Regions from separate parts of the Corynebacterium sp. LaCa_23 genome, predicted to be linked through region 1. Evidence: predicted binding sites of a transcription regulator. Region 1 holds the regulator's gene; each other region holds the start of a gene.

Region 1 (4,163 bases):
GCAGCTTGCGTACCTCACCGACCCCTGGCAGCCGGCCGTGCTGCGGCTTATCCAGCACACCTGCATTGCGGGGCACGAATACAACGTACCGGTTGGCGTGTGCGGCGAGGCCGCGGCCGATCCGCTATTGGCCTGCGTATTGACCGGCCTAGGCGTCAACTCCTTGTCTGCTGCATCGACCGCAGTCGCCGGCGTTGGTGCCCAATTGGCCGAGCTGACCTTTGACCAGTGCCAACAGCTTGCCGATGCCGCCCTCAACTCCGAAGGCCCATCCGCCGCCCGCGCCGCAGCGATGGAGCAGGTAGAAAAGTTCAACTAACGGCAAAAGGTTTCGCCCTCCCTGCCTAGATGTCAACGTAGGGAGGGCGAAGTCGTGCGCATGCTGGAGCTATTCGCTGGCGAGCACGACATCGATCTCTCGCTCGCGCAGGGCATCGACGAAGGATTCCGGCGCGCCGGAATCGGTGATGACGACATCGATATCTGCAATGGAGGCGAAGCTCACCAAGTAGTCGTTGCCCAATTTGCTGGAATCACACATGACCACGACCTTGTGGGCATTCGTGACGAAGGCAGATTTGATGGCTGCTTCTTGGGAATCGGCCGTCGACAAGCCGTGGTCGAGGGTTAGGGCATTGGTGCCGATGAAGGCGACATCGGCACGCATGAGCGCCATGGTGCGCAAGGCTGTATCGCCGACGACGGCCTGGGTGATAGCACGTACGGTCCCACCGAGGAGCTGGACATCGGGAACGCCGCTATTGGCTAGCGACAGTGCGATGGGCAGGCTATTGGAGACGATATTGAACTGCGCCTGCGGGTATTGCTGGCTGATAAGCTCGGCAAAGGTATTAATTGTGGTGCCGGCGTCAAGGAATATGCTGCCGCCGCCAGGGGGAAGGAAATCGAGCGCGGCGTGCGCGATGGCGGCCTTGGCCCCAGACGCGGAACGTTGGCGGGTATCGAGGGTGAGCTCCGCGGTCTGGAACGCCTGCGAAGCCACGGCGCCGCCGTGCACGCGGTGGACAACGCCCTCACGATCCAGTACGGCTAGGTCGCGCCGAATGGTTTCAGCAGTCACCTCGAAACGCTCTGATAAATCGGTTACGTTAACGCGACCCTCAACTGCAGTTTGGGACGCGATCTGGCGGCGTCGCTCCTCTGCGTACACGGACCCTCCTTGCTCCTCGCCTTCGGCCGGGCGGTTACTCCATCTGCGAATGCAGGCGCTCGGTGAAAGCTAACTGATGTGGGATTTCTCCCTCCATTGTGTCAAAATTCGGCGGTAATCGGACGAAAACAAAAATTAAGGTGTGCGCTGTTGTCTGGTTTGGGATAAAAGCCGCAGGTCAGTCAGCTTTATTTGCCCTAGTTGAAAGCCAACCCTAGTAGCGCTTAACTTACGGATCCGTTATTTCGGGGGTGCTTTCTCAATAAACCCCGCGCGCTTAAGTTGGCTTTTTGGGGCGCGATTGCGAGGCAGAAAGGCGTGGAATGCGTTAAAACTCGTATGGCCCTGCTCCCTATGCGGGGAACAGGGCAGCGTACGAAGTGCAAAGAGCGGGTTTCAAGAAAGCGGGCGCAGAGTGTCGGCGGCGACAACAACCGCAGGCGAACACCCGCGTGCGGCTTGGTTAAAGTAGCTGGCCGGGGCCTAGAGTTTGCGGAAGACGGATACTACCTTGCCCATAATTTCCGCATCATCGCCGTTGATGGGCGGATAGGCATCGTTGTGCGGAAGGAGCCATACGCCAGAGGAATCGCGGTGGAATTCCTTGACGGTGGCCTCGGAGCCATCGAGAAGCGCGGCGACAAACTCGCCTTCCTCAGCCACCGATTGCGACCGGATGATGACCCAGTCGCCGTTGAGGATGCCGGCATCCTGCATGGAATCGCCCACGACCTGCAGCATATAAAGCTCTCCTCCGCCGACGACCTCGTCTGGCATGGGGAAATACGTGTCGATATTTTCCTCTGCAGTGATTGGTGCACCGGCGGCGATGCGGCCAACGACGGGAATATAAGCTACGGCGGCAGACTCTTCAGGGCCGCGGGCAGAGGTATCGGGGACGTCCTTAGCCTTGCGGCCCGGCTTCTTTTCGGCGTCGTCAGTGTTGAGGTGGCGTACGTCGACCGCGCGGGGTTTATTGGGATCGCGGCGCAAGAAGCCCTTTTCCTCCAGTTGCTTGAGCTGATAGGCCACGGACGAGGTGGATTGCAGGCCGGCGGCGTCACCAATTTCGCGGATGCTGGGCGGGTAACCGCGGAGCATCACTGCATCGCTGATGACGTTAAGGATGCGGCGTTGCCTTTCGGAAAGGGAGGCGTAATCGTTCTTTGCGGTGCTTGCTTTCTTGCGGCCCATGTGCGGCTCCTAGCTAAGGGGTCTGAGGTTCTGCGTTCATAGCTTGAAAAGGGACTGGGTGACACCTGCGTGCCATAACTCATTTGTAGCACGAAAAGTACAAGCGTTCGAGATTTACGCGAAAAACTGGACAGGTTTTTGAAGTGGTGCTATAAATCGAACATAGAACCAATCTCGAACACAGGAGCGACATTGAGCTCTTGTTGTGTCAAGGGGCCGCTTTAGACTTACGGCGGTCGTCGAAAGGAAAGCAATGTCTCAACTACTTCACTCTCGCAATAACATGGTCAAACAGCGCGCGGCACGTCCACAGATCGTCCCTTCAGCCGCTATTTGGGATATTGATGATCAAAGCTGGGGCGTGCAGCATTCTCCTTCCGAAAAGGGGGAAATCAGGACTTTAAATTCCGTATATCGAACGAACCGTGAAGGTTATTCGAATACGTGGACTGATGAACGTTCCTTACCTGATTTCGCGAACAGGCCGATGGAAGAAGACGATGCGCATAGTTCGCGCAAGAATTACCTCCTCGGTGCAGTATTTGGTGCTGCCGTATTTTTCGGCACGGTTGCCGGCGGGCTGATGGGTACGAGCGCTGAAACGCCGACTGATCCTGGCGCTTCGGTACAGCAAGTAGAAGCAGCGATCGGACAGTAGTGCTGCGTGTACAAAAGCAGGCACTTCGGGGGTTTAAGGCTTAGAGCCTTTTAGGCAGCAGCTTGTCTTCCCGGCCGCAGATAAGGCCCGCTTGCTTCACGGAGACAGGCACTCGAGTAGGAGGAGTCTGGCGCAATGGTGTCAGGTTTTTGGCTTGGCCGTGGGAGGTAAACTAAACCGAGAAGCTAAATTAGCGAAAGGACTAGTGTGTACTGCCCGTTTTGCCATAACGAACAATCCCGCGTTATTGACTCGCGCGTGGTTGATGCCGGCGCATCGATACGGCGCCGGCGGGAGTGTGCTTCCTGTAAGGGACGCTTCACCACTGTGGAAAAGGCCGTACTGCTGGTTGTTAAGAGAAATGGCCTCGCTGAGCCATTTAGCCGGGATAAACTCATTCGGGGGGTTAGGCGCGCATGCCAGGGTCGCGACGTTAGCGATGATGCCTTAAAAAAGTTGGCCCAAGAGGTTGAGGAAACGGTGCGGGGGCACGGGTCCTCGCAGGTAAACGCCAACGAAATCGGGCTAGCGATCCTTGAGCCGCTGCGTGACCTAGACGAGGTTGCATATCTGCGCTTTGCCTCGGTGTATAAATCATTCGAGAGCGCGGATGACTTTGAATCGGAGATTCGTTTGATGCGGCGGCGCGATCGCGGGGACCTTTAAACTGCGCAGTGTAGGACGATTTCTCAGCAGTTATACAGCCGTTCCTGCGCAGGATCGAAGCAGTCTTAACTGGCCTTTTGGGTGCATCGTTTCGTTAGGGCCTGCCCAATGTTTACGCCGCCGGCGGCCGAGTAAGCAGATTTTTAGCTTAGGTATGGCCGGCCGGGCGGCGGGAACGTGAGGTTGGGGTGACTAGCGCAATTTATCCACTGCCTTTTGGATCCTCCGCAGGGACACCGCGTGCGCCGTGCCGAGGCGCTGGGCAAATAGCGAGACCCGCAATTCCTCGATCATCCAGTGGATGTCCTTGACCTCGCGTGTCTTTTCGCGGCCCGCGGGGAGGTTTCGGAGGCGGTTTGCCAGGTAGGCCTTGGCGTTATCGACCTCGGCCTGGCGGTCGGCATCGCGATCCGGATCGAGCGACTTGTCCTCCAGACGGATGCGCATTGCCTGAATATAGCGGGGAAGGTGGCG
Region 2 (4,163 bases), 520 kb from region 1:
CCCGCAGGCGCGCCACCCGCAGGCGCTCGTCCTCGCGCCTACCCGCGAGCTGGCCCTGCAGGTTGCAGATGCCTTCCAATCCTTCGCGGAAACCCTGAAGGGAATCGAGGTTCTTCCCATCTACGGTGGTCAGGCCTACGGCATCCAGTTGTCTGGTCTGCGCCGTGGCGCCCAGGTCATCGTGGGTACCCCGGGTCGCGTCATCGATCACCTGGAAAAGGGTTCGCTTGACCTGTCCCAGCTGCAGTTCCTCGTCCTCGATGAGGCCGATGAGATGCTGAACATGGGCTTCCAGGAAGACGTCGAGCGCATCCTGGAAAGCACCCCGGACCGCAAGCAGGTGGCGCTTTTCTCCGCCACCATGCCTAACGCCATCCGCCGTCTGTCCAAGCAGTACCTGCACAACCCGGCGGAAGTAACCGTTAAGTCAGAGCGCCGCACCAATGACAACATTAAGCAGCGCTTCCTGCTGATTCCGCACCGCGCAAAGATGGATGCCTTCACCCGCATCCTCGAGGTCATTACCTATGACGCCATCATCGTCTTCTGCCGCACCAAGCACGAGACCGAAGAGGTGGCCGAGGCCTTGCGCGATCGCGGTTACAGCGCCGCTGCCATTAACGGCGACATCGCCCAGGCGCAGCGCGAGCGCACCGTTGACCAGCTCAAGGATGGTCGCCTAGACATCCTTGTCGCTACCGACGTCGCCGCGCGTGGCCTTGACGTCGAGCGCATCACCCACGTGGTGAACTTCGATATCCCGAACGATACCGAGTCCTACGTGCACCGCATCGGCCGCACCGGCCGTGCCGGTCGCTCCGGTGAGGCAATCCTGTTTGTCACCCCACGCGAGCGCCGCATGCTGCGTTCCATCGAGCGCGTGACCAACGCCCGCCTCGAAGAGATGGATCTGCCGTCCGTCGATGAGGTTAATGAGAAGCGCAAGGAAAAGTTCGCGCAGGCCATTACCCAGTCCATGGACAACAAGCAGGCCGATTTCTTCCGCAACTTGGTGCGCAAGTACTCGGAAGACAACAACGTTGCCATGGATGACATCGCAGCTGCGTTGGCCGTCATGCACCAGGGCGGCAAGAACTTCCTATTGGAAGACAAGCCTTTGCCCAAGCCAAAGAAGGACCGCCGCGATCGTGATGACCGCAAGCGCGACCGCGACTTCAAGGGTGGCGGCAAGAACCGCGGCGGTTCCAAGCGGCCGGATGGTGACTTTGAGACGTACCGGTTGGACGTCGGCAAGCGCCAGAATGTCCGCCCGGGTGCCATCGTCGGTGCAATCGCCAACGAAGGTGGCCTGTCTGCCAAGGACTTCGGGCGCATCACCATTGCGGTGGGGCACACGCTCGTGGACCTGCCGAAGAACATGGACCCGGCTGTGCTGGACCGCCTGAAGGATACCCGGATTTCTGGCCAGCTCATCAAGATTCAGAAGGATACCGGTCGCCCGCCTCGCCGTGATGGCGGCGGCGGTGGCCGCAAGCACGGTGGTCGCTTCCGCGACTAATTAAACCTCCAAAGGGCCTCTTTTTAGAGGCCCTTTTTTCATGCCCTGTGACCTGCGCTTTTACTATAAACGGGGGTAGCGTGTCGGGGCGGTTTTGTATGGTGTATGGCGAAAGCATGTTCTAGTAAATCTCTCGAAAGAAAGTCCATGAATGCGCCATATTATGCCAATACCAATCCAGAAAATTCTACCTCCCGTGCAGCTACGGAGATTAGGAAAGCGGAGTACCAGTTCTGGGAGAAGCTTCATCCTGGCTCAGATGACGATATCGAAATTATTAGCCAATCCCTGTCTGACTTAACTGGGGCGCGTCAGTCCCGAATTAGGAATATTATTTTCGCCTTCGAGCGATTAAAAGAGCTGCCGCGGCTGCGCGCTCGGCAAGAACAGCATTTCCATTTAGATTTAGACCGACTCATTACGATTGACCAAACCCTAGCCAAACTCGGCGCCATTGATGCGGAGAAGAAATTCACTATCGATGACGCCCTGACCAACTACTTGACCCCAACCCGTCCCAATCAAAAGCTGCCCTCGCACCGAAATCTCCGCCGCAAGTTGCGCGAACTCATCGTGCGACTCGATCCATCCATTGCTGCGCGGGATCCGCGCCGCAAGCAAGCCTATAGCGTTGAACCTACAGGCGGGGAGTGGGCTGCGGTTTGCCTGGACGTCGGGTTAGAAACCGCGGAGATAATCGACCGTAATATTCGGGATATCGCTACGGACAAGGACCTCACGATGGCTGAGGCCGCAGTGGAGCTGCTGACTGGAAAGGCGCAGGCAAAGGCCAAGGTCGTGTTGAATATGTATCGCTGCGACCTGCCGGATGCACCCGCGTTTGTACAGAACGTAGGCTGGGTATCCCCGGAGACCGCGGATGACCTACAGGCTCGGGCGACAACGACAAGGGATATGGAGAAGGCCGGTCAGGCGGAGAGCCCTAACTATGTGACGCCGCCAGATATCCGGGCGTTTGTAGAGGGCTTGGATGGCACGTGCCGGTGGCCAGGCTGCACGCGGCCGGCGGTGGCTTCCCAGATGGACCATCGGCACGACTTTGCAGACGGCGGGCCGACCTCGGCAGCAAACCTCACCTGCTTATGCCAGCACCATCACAATATTAAGACCGATGGGAGGGCGTTTTATATCAAGGACCCGATAAGCGGGGACATCGTCTGGCTTTTCGATGACTCTACGTGGGTCTATGACTCCGCGAGCGGACCGCTGGCGCCGAAGAACCGCAGGTGGGCGCAGACGGTAGCGCAGGCCACGCAGAAGCGGCGGGAGAATGCGCACGCAGATGCGCAGCAACTAAAAGAAGAGCTCAGAGAGGAGTCCACGCATGAAAAAGGGGACAGCGATGACACTGTCCCCGGAGAGTAAATGGCTTCCTAGATGTACATCAGGATAAGGCAGATGATCCACAGGAGGTTGAAGACGCCGCCGAAAGCGGACAGGGACTTCTTAATGGAACCCAGGTTGGCGGTATCGCCGGACTCTAGGGCTGCCTGTGCCGTGCGCTGCTTAGGAAGGATGAGGAAGAAGAGCAGGCACCACGCGATGATGGCCACGAGGATGGCGATGTGGAAGTTGACCTGGCTCTTGAAGGTTTCAATATCAGACAGGAACACTGCAAGGCCAAGGACCGGCACGAGGGCGGAAATGTAGCCGTAAGTATTGGTGATGTTGTGCAAGTTGCGGGCGGCGCCGAGGGCCGTCTTATCGCCCTGCGCTGCGCCCTGCAGCTGGGTCTGGTAGATGGAGGTGGAAATGCACACGGGGCCGAGCAAAACGATGGCCGCTGCCACGTGCAGGAAGATGAACAAAGTAGTCATGGAGGATGCCCTTCAGTTAAGAAAAGTTGCCTTGTTCACCCTAATCAATTTAACTGCTAGAAATCGAACCGACATTGCCTTCTCATTGCACGGACATCCGCGCGGGGCAACGGTAACTCGTACTTGCGCGCGATTTCTGCAAGGCGCCGCGAATAGTCACAGCGATTGGCGGGCGGCAGCCACTCGGAGGGGAGGGAATCGGACTTTTCCTGATTGAGCTTCCGGCTGGTCGCCACCAAGTTGAGGGGATCGTTGGCAAAGCGGATCTTGGTGTCTTGGTCCCACTGTGCGGCACCCATGTCAAAGGCGGCAGAAAGTGGGAAGATGTGGTCGACCTCAATAGGGGAGGTGGCTGAAATCATCTCGCCCGCGTAGGGGTCATAGAGCGTGCCGGATTGCGGCCGGCAGTCTGCGAACGCCTCGCTGGCTTGGTTCTCCATGATGGCCTCACGCGTGGTGCATGCACCGTTTGGCTGCCAGCCGCCGAACTCGTCGCGGTCGTAGCCCTGCAATTCCGCGCGGGATGGAACGGTGGAGACATCAAAACGCGGAAAAGGCCACGCATACCATGCGATAACGAGAGCGGTTATGCATGATAGCGCGGCCAGGTAATAGGACTTCATGTCCTATTGGACTCCGCGAGGTGCGGGAAGGTTCCTACTTGTTATCGGAAACCTTTTCTGCTGCTTCCTCGAAGTCCAGGGAGTCGTCCTTCTCAACGAGCTTGGCAAGCTTCTCGGCTTCCTCGAACTCGTCCAGAACCTCCTGGTCTGGCTGCTTGGTAGCCAAGGTGACCAGAACGGTGA
Region 3 (4,163 bases), 440 kb from region 1:
TCGACGCATGGGTTGCCGCCTCCGGCTCGCTCAACTCCAGCGCCCAGTACGCCTCTGGCCGCAGGGCACGCTCCGTGCTTGACGATGCCCGCGAGAAAGTCGCCTCCCTCCTTGGGTGCGAACCCATCGAGGTCGTCTTTACCTCCTCTGGCACCGAGGCGGATAATATCGCTATCCAGGGCCTTTATGCTGTAGGCAATACCAACCGCATCATCTCGACGGATATTGAGCACCCAGCCGTGCGCGATACCGTGAGCAAGCTTGCCCAAGCCGGCGCCACCGTGGACCTGCTCCCCGTGGACCGCAGCGGGCATATCAGCGATGGGGGCGCCTTCGCGAAACCTGCCGATCTTGCCACCTGCATGTGGGCCAATAACGAAACCGGTGCGATTCAGCCCATCGAGGAGCTTGCCTCCCTCGCGCAACAATCCGGTATTCCTATGCACGTGGATGCGGTGCAGGTAGCGGGCAAGCTGCCCATCAATTTTGCGGAATTGGGCATCACGACGCTCGCCGCCAGCGCCCACAAGTTTGGCGGCCCGCGCGGTATCGGCGTGCTATTGGCCAAGCGCACCCCAGCGCCACAGCCGATTTCCTATGGCGGCGGCCAAGAGCGCGGACTTCGCCCAGGCACGGTGGACGTAGCCAGCGCCTCGGCGCTCGCCGCTGCCTTGGAGGAGTCGATCGCCGAAAGCGCTGCCGAGGGCGAGCGCATCGCTGGACTCCGGAACAAGCTGCGGGATGGGATCCTTTCTTCCATTGACAACGTCGTGGTGAATTCCACCGAGCCATGCTTGCCGTCGCACCTACACGTTTCTTTCCCCGGCACTGATGGCGACAGCCTCATCATGCTGCTGGATTCGCTACAGATTGAGGCATCGACTGGCAGTGCCTGCAGCGCAGGCGTCAACCGCATGTCCCACGTGCTTTCTGCAATGGGCGTTAGCGAGGATGAAGGAATCGGATCACTCCGGTTCACCTTGGGACGCCTTACCTCTGAAGACGATGTGGATTACGCTCTCGCGCATTTGCCGGATGTCATTGCCCAGGCCCGCACGGTTTAAGTATCAGCCCTTTCTTTGGCAGCATTGCGCCGGGCGGCGATTGCCTGGGCAACGGTGAGCGCCCAGTTCTTATTCTTCGCCGCTAGCGGCCCCTGCGGTTCATCGTATTCCCACCGCCCATCTTGGAAGAGCCAGATAATGTCCCCGCTGTGCGGATCCATGATGTAAAAGGCACTTTTATCCGTCTTCACGTTGTGGTGGTGCTGGCACAGCGAGGCCAAGTTTCCCGCCGTCGTCTTTCCTCCCTTTGAGAAATCGATTCGGTGGTCCTTCTGGCACCTGTAGGCCGGGCGGTTGCACCCCGGCCAGCGGCACACACCATCGCGGCCCTCTACATAGGCACCGATGAGCGGCGGCGTGGAGTAGGCCGGGCTAACCCTTGTTGCCGCTTGGTCCATATCCCGTGTCGTAGTCGGGGTTAGCCGGTCTGCGGTATCTGGGTGAACCCAGCCATAGCCCCGGATAAAACCGGGAGCCGCTTTTATATCGCTGGCGCGATACATATAAAGGTGCACCTGAGATTTATCCTCGACGGTTCCGAGGATCAGCTGGGCCAGGGCATCGGCCTTGCTGATTCCGTGTTCTTCCGCTGTGCGCTGAACAACCTCGTCAATGAGGATGAGCGCGTCTTCGTCGAACTCTACGTTTAACCCTGCTCGTCCGCCCGCGGTGGGGTAGATGAAATAGGATTCATTTCGCGCGTCCTCTTCCTCGGAGTCCTTGTCTCCCGTAGTGTCCGGAGATTCCATCGTGATGAGCCCATTGAGCTTTCGACGCAGGGCAGCGTTCGATGGAAAACTTTGGCCCGGCTTTGTGGGAGTGAGGTACTTTTCCAGTTCGGCGTCTATGCGCTGGAGGACGCTGTTGTCTACTTCTCCCAGCTTGCTCAAGACCGCATCAATGGTGATAAGCCGAGAGAAATCGAGGAAGTAGTAGGTTTCCTGCAGCAGTTGGGTGCGTGGCAATTCCTCTAAGCGGTACAGGGCCATGGTGATATCCCTCGTGCGCCTCTCGCTTAAGCCGGTGCGACCCGCCAAGGTATGGCACGAGATATCGAAATCGTCTTCTAGGCTTGGTTTAATTTCCTTCCAGAGTAGGTAGTCGGACTTTCTATTGCAGGTGGCACTAACCGCGATGTCATCGTGTGGGTCAGTGATGAGGTAGTAGGGCTCCACGGCGATTATCCCCCGAATTTCGCACTAAGTTTCTAATTTCCATAGCTCCACCATAAGCCGCTCACTCAACCCTCGCAAGCCGAAAAGCGAAAATATGTTCTAAATAGTACATTTCCAACGAGTTTGTCTACGCGAGTGAAAAATTTGTCTCTAAGGTGCGTGTGTTGCAAATGTGGTTAGTGTGAATGATTGTTAAACTCTCGCGCATGACAACTATGAGGGCACTCCGCAAGAGCATCATCGCGGTTATCGCTGCAGTTGCAGTCACGGTAAGCGGGACCGCTGCCGCACAGGCAGCATTGGGAACCAGCGCACCAAAAGGTATTGATATTGCTGCCCACCAGCACCCAGGTGGCATGCCTATTGACTGGAATAAGGTGAAGTCTGATGGCCAGTCCTTTGCCTTTGTGAAGGCAACTGAGGGTGGGGACTGGATTAACCCGCACTACGTCAAAGATATTCAAGCCGCCAATCTGCATGGCCTGAAGACCGGCGCATACCACTATGCGCGTCCAGCTGGCGATGCGAAGACGCAGGCCGCAAACTTTGCCACGCAGATTGCATTGGCGCCGAATCAGACGTTGCCGCCGGTGCTCGATATCGAGGTTTCCGAGGGCAAGTCCGCCTCCCAGTTGGAGAGCTGGATCGAGGAATTTACCAGAGAGCTCAAGCGCCTGACCAACCGCACGCCAATGATTTATACCTATAAGTACTTCTGGATCGGTGAGATGAATAACTCCCAGAAGTTCTCCAATATGCCACTGTGGTTGGCGGCATACCAGGATGAAGCGCCGGATCCAGTGGGTGGGTGGAAGAACCTGTCCTTCTGGCAGCGCTCCGGATCGGGCAAGGTTGCAGGTATTCCAACCGATGTGGATTTGAACCTCTTCAATGGCACGAAGCAGCAGCTTGATTCCTTTAGTGGCGGCAATTACGTCGATATCGGCGGCGCGCTCGATAGCCTCGTGCTTGATGATGGCGTCGATCTGAGCGCCGATAGCACTCCGCTGATTGGTGCAATCTTTGCCCTTGCGGCTGGCCTTATTGCAATGCCCCAGCTTGCCGATGCCGCCAAGGACGCCGGCCTCGATGCCCAAGCTGCTGAGGGCTTGGCAGCCTTTGTGAAGACCTTGGAAGACGAGGACGCTCTGCCTCTCAAGCAGCTTGGCAAGATGGCAGTCGGTGACTTCACCGTCGGTGACTTGGCGATGTTGCTAGAAAACGCTGGCCATGTCAATGGCGTCGACGCAGGCGAGGTCTCTGGAGCTCAGGTAGAAGAAGCCAAGGATGCGGCGAAGAAGGCCGGTGCCGATGTCCCCGACTTCGACGCTAATCAGGTGGCCGAGCTGCTCAATCGTGTGCTGAAGTAGCTCCCGCAAAGAATCTTCGGGTCCAGCTTTCATCCTTAAAGTGAGCTGGGACGGCCCCGCCTAAGAGTGCCTTTGCCAGCTGAGCGGCTTGGACCGAGCCCTCAGCTGGCAGTTCTGTATCTGAGGCCAGCAAGATGATATTTCCATACCGGCGCCCTTTGAGCATGGGTGGGTCGGCGATGACGGCGAGGTGATCGAATACCTCAGAGAGTCCGGCCAATTCTTGCTTCGCCAGCTGGAGATCTGAGTGGTCGCCGCAGTTGGCCACGTAGAGGCCGCCGGCAGACAGGGATGCTTTAGCCGCTTGGAAAAACTCCACAGTGGTTAGGTCTTTCGGGGTTTTATCCCCAGCGAAGACATCGCGGATAATGATATCGCGGCTGGCGGGCAGAAAACCTTCGGTTTCCTTTCGGGCATCGCCGGGGCGGATCTTGACGGTGGGGGAACGGGGGACATCGAAAAGATCGCGGACTAATTCGCCTAGTTTGGCATCGAGCTCGACCACCGTATGGCGGCTGTCCGGCCACAGGTCGGCAAAATAGCGCGGGAGTGAG

What was found. Region 1 encodes LexA, which represses DNA repair genes until DNA is damaged. Its sites were predicted from a motif close to CGAACANNTGTTCG; they were not measured.
Region 2: a site for LexA is predicted at 1,629-1,642, ahead of ACP8IT_RS04955 (HNH endonuclease signature motif containing protein). Genes of this name have one in related genera too.
Region 3: a site for LexA is predicted at 2,327-2,340, ahead of ACP8IT_RS05290 (HNH endonuclease signature motif containing protein). Genes of this name have one in related genera too.

The regions. Positions count from the first base shown of each region.
Region 1 covers NZ_CP190825.1:1,518,728-1,522,890, reverse strand. Annotated here, with positions in the region: gene ptsP (phosphoenolpyruvate--protein phosphotransferase) at 1-319, shown strand, start outside; gene ACP8IT_RS07325 (DeoR/GlpR family DNA-binding transcription regulator) at 389-1,171, opposite strand; gene lexA (transcriptional repressor LexA) at 1,655-2,365, opposite strand; gene ACP8IT_RS07315 (hypothetical protein) at 2,619-3,023, shown strand; gene nrdR (transcriptional regulator NrdR) at 3,231-3,689, shown strand; gene hrpA (ATP-dependent RNA helicase HrpA) at 3,882-4,163, opposite strand, start outside.
Region 2 covers NZ_CP190825.1:1,002,569-1,006,731, forward strand. Annotated here, with positions in the region: gene ACP8IT_RS04950 (DEAD/DEAH box helicase) at 1-1,519, shown strand, start outside; gene ACP8IT_RS04955 (HNH endonuclease signature motif containing protein) at 1,667-2,905, shown strand; gene ACP8IT_RS04960 (hypothetical protein) at 2,914-3,357, opposite strand; gene ACP8IT_RS04965 (HNH endonuclease family protein) at 3,414-3,980, opposite strand; gene putP (sodium/proline symporter PutP) at 4,015-4,163, opposite strand, start outside.
Region 3 covers NZ_CP190825.1:1,074,640-1,078,802, forward strand. Annotated here, with positions in the region: gene ACP8IT_RS05285 (cysteine desulfurase family protein) at 1-1,064, shown strand, start outside; gene ACP8IT_RS05290 (HNH endonuclease signature motif containing protein) at 1,061-2,239, opposite strand; gene ACP8IT_RS05295 (glycoside hydrolase family 25 protein) at 2,446-3,609, shown strand; gene ACP8IT_RS05300 (spermidine synthase) at 3,590-4,163, opposite strand, start outside.